Regions from separate parts of the Ureibacillus endophyticus genome, predicted to be linked through region 3. Evidence: riboswitches for the same ligand, from Rfam matches in the RefSeq annotation. Region 3 holds a riboswitch; each other region holds the start of a gene.

Region 1 (3,140 bases), on a different contig from region 3:
AGTTGGTACATAATGTTCTGTTGTTAGTTGTTATATGTCTCGAATTGAAAGGTATTTATCTTTATCTTTAAGATTAAAGGGTGCATTTATTGAATATCATTATAGGTAGTATAAAAACAAAAAGGGGTTGGGACAAAACTAAAAAGACATTATTTTTCTAACTTGAAAAATGGTGTCTTTTTGATCTGAAGAACGTGGATTTCCATTCCGTGTGGACGCTTTCCGCGGGCATGGCCTCAACTAATTTTTGCCGTCAATGGCCGGCGAAAATGGATTTTCGGCTCAGTGCTCCTGTCGCTTACGCTTTCGTCGCAAATAAATTTGCTATTCCCGCAGGAAGCTTGGCTCTGTAGCGAAAGGCGAATGCCGTCAGCTACACTTAGCCACACTCCATTCCAATCAACTTTTTCTTAATAGCAGATTTTCATCACTATATTTCTAAATAAATTTTAAAAACCACCTTTTGTCCCAAACACTAAGTCGAGTCCAATCTAATTAGCTGCCTTGTCAAATTGATTTTGATCATCTAATACAGAACTATCATATGCAATTAGCGTTACATCTAATTTTTCCTCTAGCTGTTTTATTTCTTTGAGTTGCTGTTCATTTAAATCAGCAAATTTTGTTTTTTCCAAAATCATCACATCCTTTTTCGTAAGTACTGTTACAAGTGTGGAAAATTTGCTAAAAATCTATACTTGATATTTACAATTGAAAGAGCAGTTGGATTAATTATTATTTTTTATTTTATACAAAAACTATAAATAGAATTTAGTAATATTATGGTTTTGAAAGTTTTCTGATGTTTCTCTTTGGATTCAAATAATAAGGTGTTTTACACAATATTTACTTAAGCAATAAAAAATTGTTTCTATTTATAGAATAGTATGGTACTTTATTAATTAATTTAATAAATATGCAATTTAAATAAGTGCTCTTATTACGTAAGAGTTAAAAGGGAAACTAGTGAAAATCTAGTACAGCCCCCGCTACTGTAATGGCTGATGAAACTACAACATACCACTGAGAAATCGGGAAGGTGTAGGAGTAAGATGATGCTTAAGTCAGGAAACCTGCTTATTTAAACGATACTTACTTTTCGGAGGGAAAAGTACAGGCGAAACCTTGTGTTTTTGTGTTTTTTTATACTTTTGTATGTAAATTTCACGTGCCCGTACCTACCTGTTAAAGGTGAGTACGGGCATTTTTTATTGTAAATCGGAGGGTGTTTGGATGCAAAAAGGAAAAATCTTTGTTGTCGGCTTCGGACCTGGAGATAGGGATCATATTACAAAGCGCGCTGTAGATGCACTTCAACAAAGTGATCACATAATGGGTTATAAGACGTACGTTGAATTAATTCGGCATTTAGTAACTGCAAAAACCATTGTAAGCACGGGAATGACAGAGGAAGTTTCACGAGCACAACAAGCAGTGAAGCAAGCAGAGGCAGGAAATATTGTATCTGTTATTTCAAGTGGTGATTCGGGTGTGTATGGAATGGCAGGACTTGTATATGAAGTGCTGATTGAAAAAGGTTGGACAGAAGCAACAGGAATAGAAGTTGAAGTGGTTCCAGGTATTTCGGCTATCAACTCTTGTGCAAGTTTACTTGGAGCCCCTGTGATGCATGACTCTTGCACTATTAGTTTAAGTGACCACTTAACTCCGTGGACAGTTATTGAAAAGCGTATTGAAGCAGCCGCTATGGCAGATTTTGTAATCGCCTTTTACAATCCGAAATCAGGGCGTAGAACACGTCAAATTGTAGAAGCACAGCAGATTTTATTGAAGTATCGCTCATCTGAAACACCAGTCGGTTTGGTGAAAAGTGCTTATCGCGAGAATCAGAATATTGTGCTAACGAACTTAGCAGAGATGTTAGAACATGATATAGGGATGTTAACAACGGTTGTAGTAGGGAACTCATCGACATTCTTTTATGATAATAAAATTATTACACCCCGTGGCTATCAACGTAAATATACCCTTGGAGAGGAAAAGCAAATTTGGAAACCTCACCAACGTTTGAAAAAAGAAGCAGAACCATGGGCACTTGATCAAGAAACAGGAGTAGCGAAATCAGGCTTTGAAAGAATTGAGCCTATAAAAAAAAACTTAATTAACAACCAGTCTGTGAAAACGGCTGGAATCGCAACATTAGAAACAAATTTAAAATCCCAATCAAAATTCGAACAAACTCAAAATAATATTTCATCACTTGAAATGGCAAGAATGGCTTTAGCTTGTATTACAAAGGAACCAGTAAAGTCAGAATTTTTAGTGCAACAATCGATTGAATCGATTTTTGAGTTTGCGATTTCCCCTGGGGTTGCAAACAAAGTGATTACTCCTAAGCAAATGCAGGTGATTGCTGAGATAGTTGGGGAAAACGGTACATTTGAATACACACCAGATCATCGTTTCTATGTGAAGATTCCAACTGAAAATCCAGAATTCATAGTAAATAGATTACGTGAAACAGGATTGTATGTTCTTCCAATTGGAGACGTACTAAATGTAAAAGCATGCGATTTTTGCAATGGGGAAAAAGCTGATTCCATTCCATATGCTGAAGAAATTATGGATTCACTTGGTGGTATGAAGTTACCGAAAGAATTACATGTAGGCTTTAATGGCTGTGGGATGGCTTGCTATCGTGCGGTGTTTGATGATATTGGAATTGTTTATCGTAAAAAGAAATTTGATTTATTTATTGGATCAAAACCAGTAGGAAGAACAGCTCATGCTGCACAACCTGTTGCAGAGGGAATCGCACCTGATGCATTGATACCATTGCTAACCAAAATCATTGAGGAATATAAACAAAACGCACATCCCAATGAACGTTTATTTAAATATTTTAAACGGGTGAAAAAAATTGGACAGTTTGAATATCAAGATATGAGCTGCAAAATTAAGATTGAAGAGGCACCATGTGGCGATTAGGAGGGGTGGCATGATTTTATTTCTCGCAGGGACAAGTGATGCACGTGAACTTGCAATGGAACTTCAAAAACAGGGACATAAGTTATTGGCGACTGTTGTTACAACTTCTGCAGCTGATAGTTTAAGAGATGCCGGTATTGACTATCACGTAGGTCGACTATCAGTAGAAGATATGGTGACCTTAATTCATG
Region 2 (3,140 bases), on a different contig from region 3:
TTTTATAAGTGGATCGTTGTTCGAAATTTTGAAGGTGCTTGTAACAACTTATAAATACTTCCTGCGAAATATCTTCTGCAATTTGTTTTTCTTTTACATACGTAAAGGCCAGTCTCATTACTAAGTCCCCATACTGTTCCATTAACCATTCCAGTTGTTCTTCCTTTGTCGCATGGTTCACTTCCTGGATGGTGGGGGATTTTAAATGTATTAATTTAGCATGCATTTTTAATTCCTCATTTTTGTTTTTATCAGTTAGACGGAGGTGGATAGAATACCGTTCCGTAAACATGTTATAGTAAAATGAAAAAAAGATATATTTGAAACTAATACCAAATCTGGCAATTACATTAATAGAGATATTAAGAGGGAATGTGAGGTATCGAATATGAAAAAACTTTTAGCCGTTAGCAGTCTAGTAGTTTTCTTATGTGGGTGTTCAGATCCTATTTCACTTCCAGAAGATTTAAAGTCAAATTTAGGAAAAGAAGAATTCGTTGAACCAGAGACATCAGAATACACTACATATGTAAAGTCGATTCGAGAATATATGTACTATAGAACACAAGCTGTATTAAATCACGACGTAAACTTGCTTTGGGATAGATATCCGGATTTAAAAAATAATATCGATCAGAAGACGGGAATTAATATCGAAAAAGACGAAATTGATTCGATGGATGATGTTATAGATGCTAACTATAGTATTGAAAGCTACGAACCAATTAAAGTTAAAAGGATTAACGAGCAAGAAGTAATTATACTAGTACATGGTAGCATTTCCTATGTGAAAAAAGACTTCGATGAAGCAGGTGGGGAATACTTGATAGAAGTTAATTTGCAAAAGAAAAGCGACCAATGGACAGTTGTAAAAACGGATGAATACCTCGAACATGAATATAAAGAATGGTTGGAGGAAAGGGAAAAATAACTTGGAAGTAAATTTTTTCTGACATTTACAAATACGTCGCTATCAACTATACTTCACTTTAGAACAAAAATGAATACGATACATATAGGTTTCTTAAATATTCGATTAAGAATGATTTAAGACTAAGAGGGAAGTTGGTGTAAATCCAACACGGTCCCGCCACTGTAAGCGAGTAGGAAGGTTACGCAATATCCACTGTGTTTTATAACATGGGAAGGAGTAACCGACTGTTGATTCGTAAGTCAGGAGACCTGCCTATTATGTAGTTTAAACTTCCTCGAGGAAAGGAATGTTTAAAGCGCAGGTAACCGAACTTAATTTTTGGTTATATACTTCTACATAAACTGCCTTTTTACAAAACGCTTTCCAAGAGGGATGGCGTTTTTTTTATTGTTCTAACGTAGAAGGAGGAATTTGAAATGAAAGAGATTTTCAAAAAGTTGGGACTGTTCACCGCGTTTCTACTGTTAAGTATTGGGTTACTTGCAGGGTGTGGTACGGACGATACTAACACACAAGATGACGCGGATACAAACGCAACTGAAGAAGCTAATGAGAAATCGGGAAATGTGTTCCCAGTAACGATAACAGATGATGCAAATAGGGAAATAACGATTGAAAAAGCACCTGAATCAATTGTTTCCATTCAAACAAGTAATACAGAAATTGCCTTTGCATTAGGGCTTGGAGATAAAATTATTGGTGTATCAGATTATTGTAACTATCCAGCTGAAACAGCCAACATTCAAAAAGTTGGTGGACAAGATATTAATGCAGAGCTTGTTTTAAGTTTAATGCCAGATATGGCGCTTGTAACAGATTATCACTACAATACCCATCCAAAAGTATTGCAACAATTTGAAGATGCAGGAATTAAAGTCATCGTAGTTGGAAGTGCAAGTTCATTTGATGATGTTTACGAGAAAATTAAAATGATTGGTACTGCTACGGGTACAAGTGATAAAGCAGAAGAAATTATTACGGACATGAAAGATCGTCACCAAGCAATCAAAGATAAGGCAATAGCTTCAGTGAAAGAGAAAAAACGTGTTTGGGTAGAAGTTTCACCAGCTCCAGATATTTTTACAACAGGTAAAAATACATTTATGCACGAAATGCTTGAGTCAATTCAAGCAACAAATGTTGCCGAAGACCAAGAAGGTTGGGTGAAATTAAACGAAGAGGAAATCGTTAAATTAAATCCAGATGCCATTATTACAACGTATGGATACTATATTGACAATCCAAGTGAACAAGTGCTTGCGCGGGAAGGATGGGCGGAAGTACCTGCTGTAAAAAACGGAGAGGTATTTGACGTTGATAACGATACGGTTACAAGACCTGGTCCTCGTTTAATTGAAGGAGTCGAGACACTTGCAAAACTTATCTATCCGGAAATTTTTAAACAATAAAACAATTTGGTTATACATTTTTAGCGGAGGGCTCCTACTTTGTACGGGCCTTCTTGGCTTATTTTTAAGTAGTGTGACAGTACCAATAGCAACAATTTTACATATCATTTCAGAAAAAACATTGGGTATGGGTTGGCTACAAGTTATTCCGAAAAATGAAGAAATGATTATTTGGAATATCCGTTTGCCCCGTGTCGTTCTTGCTTTTTGTGTTGGTGCTTCTTTAGCACTAGCAGGGGCAGCTTTCCAGGGGCTATTACGTAACCCATTAGCAGATCCTTATACCATTGGAGTTTCATCCGGGTCCTCACTTGGCGCGGTTCTTGTTTTGTTTTTCCAAGTATCTATTATTGGTTTAGGTAGTTTTACACTGCCAGTAGTTGCCATCGTAAGTGGTTTAACTACTCTACTTGTTGTATTTGGGTTAGTGCAATTAAGTAGTAGAAGTTTGGCAATTGAAACGATTATCTTAGCCGGTATTATTGTTAGCTCCTTTATTGGTGCACTTGTTTCCCTCATTATTTCATTAGGTGACAGAGATGTTATGACACAAATTATTTATTGGTTATATGGAAGTGTCGGTATGAGAGGGTGGGAATACGTTCAACTCATTATTCCATTCATGATAATTGGATCGATTATTTTATTTTATCATTATCGTGAACTAAATGCGTTAGCTCTTGGGGAGGAAACTGCCGATCATATTGGTGTGAATGTAAAAAGAGGAAAAGCTTTTATATTAGTAGGTGCGTCTTTATTGACCGGCTCAGCAGTAGCTGTTTCTGGGTCAATTGGAT
Region 3 (3,140 bases):
CTTCGATTTCTGTACCAACACCACTCTTCCAAGCTATTAGTGAATATTGCGAGAAAACAGGTATTTCAAAGGCATCCTTCTTCTCCCAAGCAGCTCGTGAAAAGCTAAAACGAGAAGATTTAGATACGGAATTTTAAAAATGACCCCGTAAATGTTAGATTAATAACGTTTACGGGGTCATTTATTTATTTACTTAAAAGAAGCATCGATTCTTCAAGAGTTGCCATGTTTTTCATCATTGAGCAAGCCGCATCTAGAATAGGGAAGGCTAGAGCTGCACCCGAACCTTCGCCTAGACGCATGTTCATCTGTAACATTGGTTCAATGTCTAGTAATTGAGCCGCAATTTTTGCACCAGGTTCTTCCGACATATGAGAAGGGATGATGTATTCCTTTACGTTTGGTTCAAGTTTGTAGGCAATTAACGCAGCGATTGTCGAGATATAACCATCGATTACAACTGGCACACGATTTGCGGCAGCTGCTAGAATCACACCAGCCATACCCCCAATTTCTAAACCACCGACTTTCGCTAAAATATCGATAGGGTCCTGAGGGTTTGGTTTGTTTAACGCGATTGCTTTACGAATTACCTCTGCTTTGTACTCAATGCCACCAGCACCAACACCAGCACCGAATCCTGTTACTTTAAGGGGATCGCAATTATGGATAACGGATAAAATGGCTGCACTTGGTGTTGTGTTGCCGATTCCCATCTCACCAGTACCAAGTAGGTTAATGCCATTTTTAATTTGTTCTGTTGCAACTTCGATACCGACTTCGATGGAACGGATGGCTTCTTCTCTTGTCATGGCAGGACCTTTTGCCATATTGTCTGTACCATATTTTACTTTCTTAATCAAGACACCTGCATCAGTTGGAAGATCTTCTTTCACACCAACATCGACCGTTACGACTTTTGCGTTCGTAATTTTGGCGATGGCACATACACCTGTTAAGCCTTTAGGAAAACTTAATGTTTGAAACACCGTTACGTTTTGTGGATTATTTGTAACGCCTTCCTCATAAACGCCATGATCGCCAGCCATTACAATCATGGCCTTTTGATCAATGTTAGGGAATAGCTCTCCCGTAATGCCAGATAGTTGAACCGCAAGAGATTCTAATTTTCCTAGACTTTGTGGTGGTTTACTAAGGGCATCCACACGTTCTCTTGCTTTTACCATCATGTCTTGGTCTACCGCTTGAATTTGTTGTAATGTTTGTTGTAATAATTCCATCGTTTCATTCTCCTTTTTGTAAATAGTCAAATAAAAAAAGCCTGCAGTTTATTCCATAACAAATAAACTACAGACTTTTCCATCGTCTATATGATTCTAAGTAGTTAGGCAGGTCTCCTGGCTCAAGTTCAACATTTCATAAAGCCTTCCCAGAATATTTCTAGTGGCATTTTTCTATGAAACTCACTTTTACAGTGGTGGGACCGCTAAAGATTTACACTTTATTCCCTATTCTCCCTTATCGGGCACCTAATACTTTTATGCAGTTAAATATAATTTACGCCGAAGATCACTATTCGTCAAGAGTGAGAAAAATAGAGTAGATGAATTTTTCTTAAATAGATGAAATACCTTTTCCACCTAATGTTGTTAGGGTACTGATTCTTTCCATGCCAGTAATGATGGGTTTCGCAAGACTTATTAATGTTTGAGTAACCTCAAGACTAAGAGATGCTTGATGAGCACTTTCATTAGTCCATACTTCAAAATCATAAACGGTATTTGGTTCATTTTCAGAAGTATTCACCAGATAGATTTCACATTCATCTAGATTCTTTATTGATTGTGCTGCTTCTAATAAAATATTAATCATGTTTTCTTTTTCGCTTTCTTGTACCGTAAACCTGTTCAATAAACTAAATTTGTTCATGCTAATCTCCTTTATTTTGACATCTTTTAAGTATTATATCGTTACGAGTTTCTCCTATATCTCTTCTATGTAGGTAAAATGAAAAAGAGGATATATGCTCATGTATTGAACATAGTATCCTCCTTTAGAGTATTTAAACGATAAAAGGTGTTTTTTAATATATTAGGGGAGCGCAAATTTACTTTTAAGGGGAGAGTAAATTTACACGTTTACTTTTATTAATTTTTCTAACTCAGTTCTTATATCATCAGGGATCGTTGTAGCTTTTAATTGCTCATTTTCAATACTTACCCATGCACGAACTTCATAACCTTCCGCTAATAGGGTATCATTGTCATAAAATGTATGACGTAGCTTAAATACTTTACTTTTCACGTACTCTACGTCCGTTTGAATCGTAATTGTGTGATGATAATAGCCAGGGGATTTGAACACACAATTCGCTTCAAGCAAAGGGGTAACAATGTTTTTTTCTTTTAAACTTCGAGTAGGATAATTGATGGTATTAAATAATTCATGGGTTGCGTTGTCCATCCAGCGATAATAGTTGGGGTAGTAGACTATACCGGCTGGGTCTGTGTCGCCAAACTGAATTTTAAACGAGTACTCCATCTTGACTACTCCTTTCTACTGTTTCTACAGACGTACCAAATACGGCACGTTCTAAAATTTCTGCAATGTCAAATGTGCTTACCGTGTCTTCTACTTCTTTTGCTTTTGTTCCATCTGTAAGCATTGTTAAGCAGAATGGGCAACCAGATGAAATGACGGATGCATTTGTTTGTAATGCTTGTTCTGTACGCGCTATGTTAATACGTGTACCAACATGATCTTCCATCCACATTAAGCCACCACCAGCTCCACAACACATCGCGTTTTCACGATTACGTTCCATTTCTACTAAGTTAACACCTGGAATTGAACGTAAGATTTCACGTGGTGGATCAAATACGTCATTGTATCGACCTAAGTAACAAGAATCATGGAAGACAATTGTCTCTTCCACTCGATGGTTCATCTGTAAGCGACCTTGCTTCACTAGGTCATACAATAATTCGGTATGGTGTAGTACTTCACCTTGCCAACCGAAGTCAGCGTATTCATTTTTGAAAATGTTATAAGCATGTGGGTCGATTGTAACGATTTTAGTGACTTCATACTTTTCAAATTCTTCAATGTTAGAAGTAGCTAGTTCTTGGAATAAAAACTCATTTCCTAAACGGCGTGGTGTGTCACCAGAGTTTTTCTCT
Region 4 (3,140 bases), on a different contig from region 3:
TCTTTATCTCTTTTCATTAACTCAAAAAATATATTTGGAATGATAATACCTGTGGATAAAGTAGCTAGACGAATTTTATCATCGGCATTTGGTTTTTTTGATGAAATAAAGCTTTCGATATCCCCATGGAATATATTTAAATAGGCGACCCCCGAACCATTCCGTTGTCCAAGTTGATTGGAGTAACTAAAGGAATTTTCCAACAGTTTTGCTACCGGTATGACCCCACTTGCTCGGTTTATGATTCCTTTAATCGGGTCGCCTAATGGTCGTAAATCTGTTAAATTAACCCCAACCCCTCCACCTAGTCGTGAAAGTTCTAAACAATAGCCAATATTTTCAGCGATGCTATTCATCGTGTCGTCCATTGATAATTTAAAACAACTAACAAGCTCTCCCCTTGCCTTTTTCCCACTGTTTAATGCAGTTGGTGTGGCTGGTTGGTAAGCTTCCATAATTGCTTCTACTGCTCTTTCTGCAAGTTCTTTATCTCCTTGCGCTAAATAGAGAGCGATAATAACAATACGATCTTCATATTTTTCTAGTATTTCTTCCCCATCTCTACTTTTCATGGCATACGCGTCATAAAACTTGCTTGCACTCATAAACGAAGGAAACCGGAAGTTATATTCATAGGCTTTTTTATACAATTTTTTAATAAAATTTATATCGTATAAATCCAAAAATTCACGTTCATAATATCCTTCATCTACTAAATATCGAATCTTTTCTTCTATATCAATAAAATAACGTAAACGCACATTTACGTACTCTAAAAAATAACGTCGGGTTGCTTCTCGATCTTTTTCTAATTCTAATAAACCTGTTCGACTATATTGATTCAGCACTTCATTATTTAGTTTCAAGTATGATTTCATTCAAAACCCTCATTTCATAAAACAGTTGGATAGCTTCGTAGTCTGCAGGATATCCGCGCAAGTCAATTTTTCTAACTAATGGAATGGTGTAAAGGGATGCAATTTTATCTCCTGCAACGCCAAAATTATTACCGAAATTTCGATTGCCACTGACAACAACACCCTTACAATGTTGAGCATTCCTCGCTAAAAACCTCGCAACTTTTTCAGGTATTTGTCCTAATCCATCGGTATAGGTCATTAATAAATATGGTTGTTGTAGTACTAAACCTTCTTTAATTTCTTGTTTATCGCCGTTTAATTTTGAGGCAATATACCGAACATTTCCGGTACGACTTGCAAAGACAATCACGAAATACTCAGCTCGATTTTGCTCATTATGTCATTGAGATTACCAGAAAATAAACCATCCATTTCGATTACTGGTACGGTTAGAAAACCGGCATCAAGTATCTTTTCTTTTGCGCATTCATCATGGTCGATGTTAATAGTTTCAAAGGCTATTCCTGCTCGTATGAGTTCTGATTTAATCCATAAGCATTTTGGACATACTGTTTTTGTATAAAGTTTCATCAATTTAATCCCTCTCCTTTTCGTAAAGGGGAAATAAAAAAAGCTACCTCTTCGAAAAGAGATAGCAATAAAATGGAAACGATTGATGTAAAAATGGTACCGTCTCCATTTCTCAATCCCCGAAGAAATGTTTTGAGTGTTTTTACTTGGCAGGTCTCCTGGCTTCGCTTCATCCGCGGATTCCCTTCCCATGCAAAATGCACAGTGGTAATTGAATCTTCGTCAGCTTTACAGTTGCGGGGACAGCGCCGGAATCTCACCGGCTTCCCTATTAAACTACATGTAGTAGTACCAATTAAAAACGAACACAATATATAGTTTTTATTACTGATGTTAAGTGTATCAGAGTTAGTTACCTCTGTAAATGGTATTTTAGGTATATTATAGTGAACAAATTGAAAAGCATAAAATTTTCATCAATGCACACCTTAACCATTAGGAGGTGAGCAGCTTGAGTAGAAATAGAAATAATAAAAAAACGCTGAATGAACGAAATCATAATCCATTTGAAACTTATAAACACTTACACAGAAACACTACAAGTCATCAAGATAACCCAGAAGATAACACGGCAGAAATTGCAGAAGAATTTGATTCTAAAGTAAAGAATAAAAACAATGCAACAAACCACGATAAAGATCAACAATCGAATAAAAGAGAATAGTTTAGAAAAAGGTGAGATCTTTGTGCTCGCCTTTTTAATTTTGAATATTCTCCTCTATAAAAAAAATCGCAGCTACCTTTGTTAGTAGCTACGATTCCACTATTTTATAAACGAATTGTCCACCCAAAAGTATCTTCAATTTTTCCTGTTTGAATGCCAGTTAATGTATCATATAACATTTGAGAAACTTCACCGATTTCGCCATTGTTAATGATATATTTTACTTCTAAATATTTTAACTCGCCAACTGGTGAAATAACCGCTGCTGTCCCTGTTCCGAAAACTTCTTCTAAAGTTCCGTTATTGTGAGCTTCTACAACTTCATCAATAGAAATACGGCGTTCTTCAACCGGAATATTTTTTGATTTTAATACTTGGATCATTGAGTCACGAGTAATACCAGGTAAAATACTACCGTTTAATTCAGGAGTAATAACTGTTCCGTTAATTTTAAAGAAGATGTTCATACTACCAACTTCTTCAACATAACGGTTTTCTTTACCATCTAACCATAATGTTTGAGAGTACCCTTCACGATCTGCAATTTCTTGACCTTTTAGTGCACTTGCATAGTTACCACCAGTTTTCGCTTCACCAGTACCACCTTTTACGGCACGAACAAATTGTTGCTCTACCATAATTTTTACTGGGTTAATTCCCTCTTTATAGTAAGAGCCTGATGGAGACATGATGATTATAAATTTATAATTTTTTGCAGGATGTACTCCTAAATGTTCTTCTGTTGCAATAATAAATGGACGGATATAAAGAGAAGTACCTGGAGCACTTGGTACCCATTCACGGTCCACATTCACTAATTGTTTTAAAGCCTCTAATGCATACTCTTCGTCAATTTTTGGAATACATAAACGATCATTTGAATGATTAAGACGAGCAAAATTACGTTCTGGACGGAATAATAAAATATCATTATCTACCGTTACATAAGCTTTTAACCCTTCAAATACAGATTGTCCATAGTGGAAAATCATTGCAGATGGGTCAAGGGAAATTGGTTGATATGG

The links. Region 3 has a riboswitch for cobalamin ahead of cobT (nicotinate-nucleotide--dimethylbenzimidazole phosphoribosyltransferase). Riboswitches for the same ligand answer to the same signal wherever they lie in the genome.
Region 1: linked by a shared signal. The riboswitch ahead of cobJ (precorrin-3B C(17)-methyltransferase) and the one ahead of cobT (nicotinate-nucleotide--dimethylbenzimidazole phosphoribosyltransferase) in region 3 are both predicted to bind cobalamin.
Region 2: linked by a shared signal. The riboswitch ahead of NKR20_RS01735 (ABC transporter substrate-binding protein) and the one ahead of cobT (nicotinate-nucleotide--dimethylbenzimidazole phosphoribosyltransferase) in region 3 are both predicted to bind cobalamin.
Region 4: linked by a shared signal. The riboswitch ahead of NKR20_RS10110 (glutaredoxin family protein) and the one ahead of cobT (nicotinate-nucleotide--dimethylbenzimidazole phosphoribosyltransferase) in region 3 are both predicted to bind cobalamin.

What each region holds. Positions count from the first base shown of each region.
Region 1 is NZ_JAMYWW010000001.1:1,409,955-1,413,094, forward strand. It holds gene NKR20_RS06855 (hypothetical protein) at 492-635, opposite strand; cobalamin riboswitch at 913-1,095, shown strand; gene cobJ (precorrin-3B C(17)-methyltransferase) at 1,234-2,949, shown strand; gene cobK (precorrin-6A reductase) at 2,960-3,140, shown strand, end outside.
Region 2 is NZ_JAMYWW010000001.1:350,529-353,668, forward strand. It holds gene NKR20_RS01725 (sigma-70 family RNA polymerase sigma factor) at 1-226, opposite strand, end outside; gene NKR20_RS01730 (hypothetical protein) at 389-931, shown strand; cobalamin riboswitch at 1,002-1,204, shown strand; gene NKR20_RS01735 (ABC transporter substrate-binding protein) at 1,351-2,343, shown strand; gene NKR20_RS01740 (FecCD family ABC transporter permease) at 2,306-3,140, shown strand, end outside.
Region 3 is NZ_JAMYWW010000002.1:95,185-98,324, reverse strand. It holds gene NKR20_RS18800 (hypothetical protein) at 1-137, shown strand, start outside; gene cobT (nicotinate-nucleotide--dimethylbenzimidazole phosphoribosyltransferase) at 186-1,241, opposite strand; cobalamin riboswitch at 1,332-1,509, opposite strand; gene NKR20_RS18790 (putative quinol monooxygenase) at 1,576-1,872, opposite strand; gene NKR20_RS18785 (acyl-CoA thioesterase) at 2,092-2,502, opposite strand; gene NKR20_RS18780 (heterodisulfide reductase-related iron-sulfur binding cluster) at 2,486-3,140, opposite strand, start outside.
Region 4 is NZ_JAMYWW010000001.1:2,063,665-2,066,804, forward strand. It holds gene nrdE (class 1b ribonucleoside-diphosphate reductase subunit alpha) at 1-878, opposite strand, end outside; gene nrdI (class Ib ribonucleoside-diphosphate reductase assembly flavoprotein NrdI) at 853-1,230, opposite strand; gene NKR20_RS10110 (glutaredoxin family protein) at 1,227-1,451, opposite strand; cobalamin riboswitch at 1,583-1,762, opposite strand; gene NKR20_RS10115 (hypothetical protein) at 1,903-2,115, shown strand; gene NKR20_RS10120 (branched-chain amino acid aminotransferase) at 2,220-3,140, opposite strand, start outside.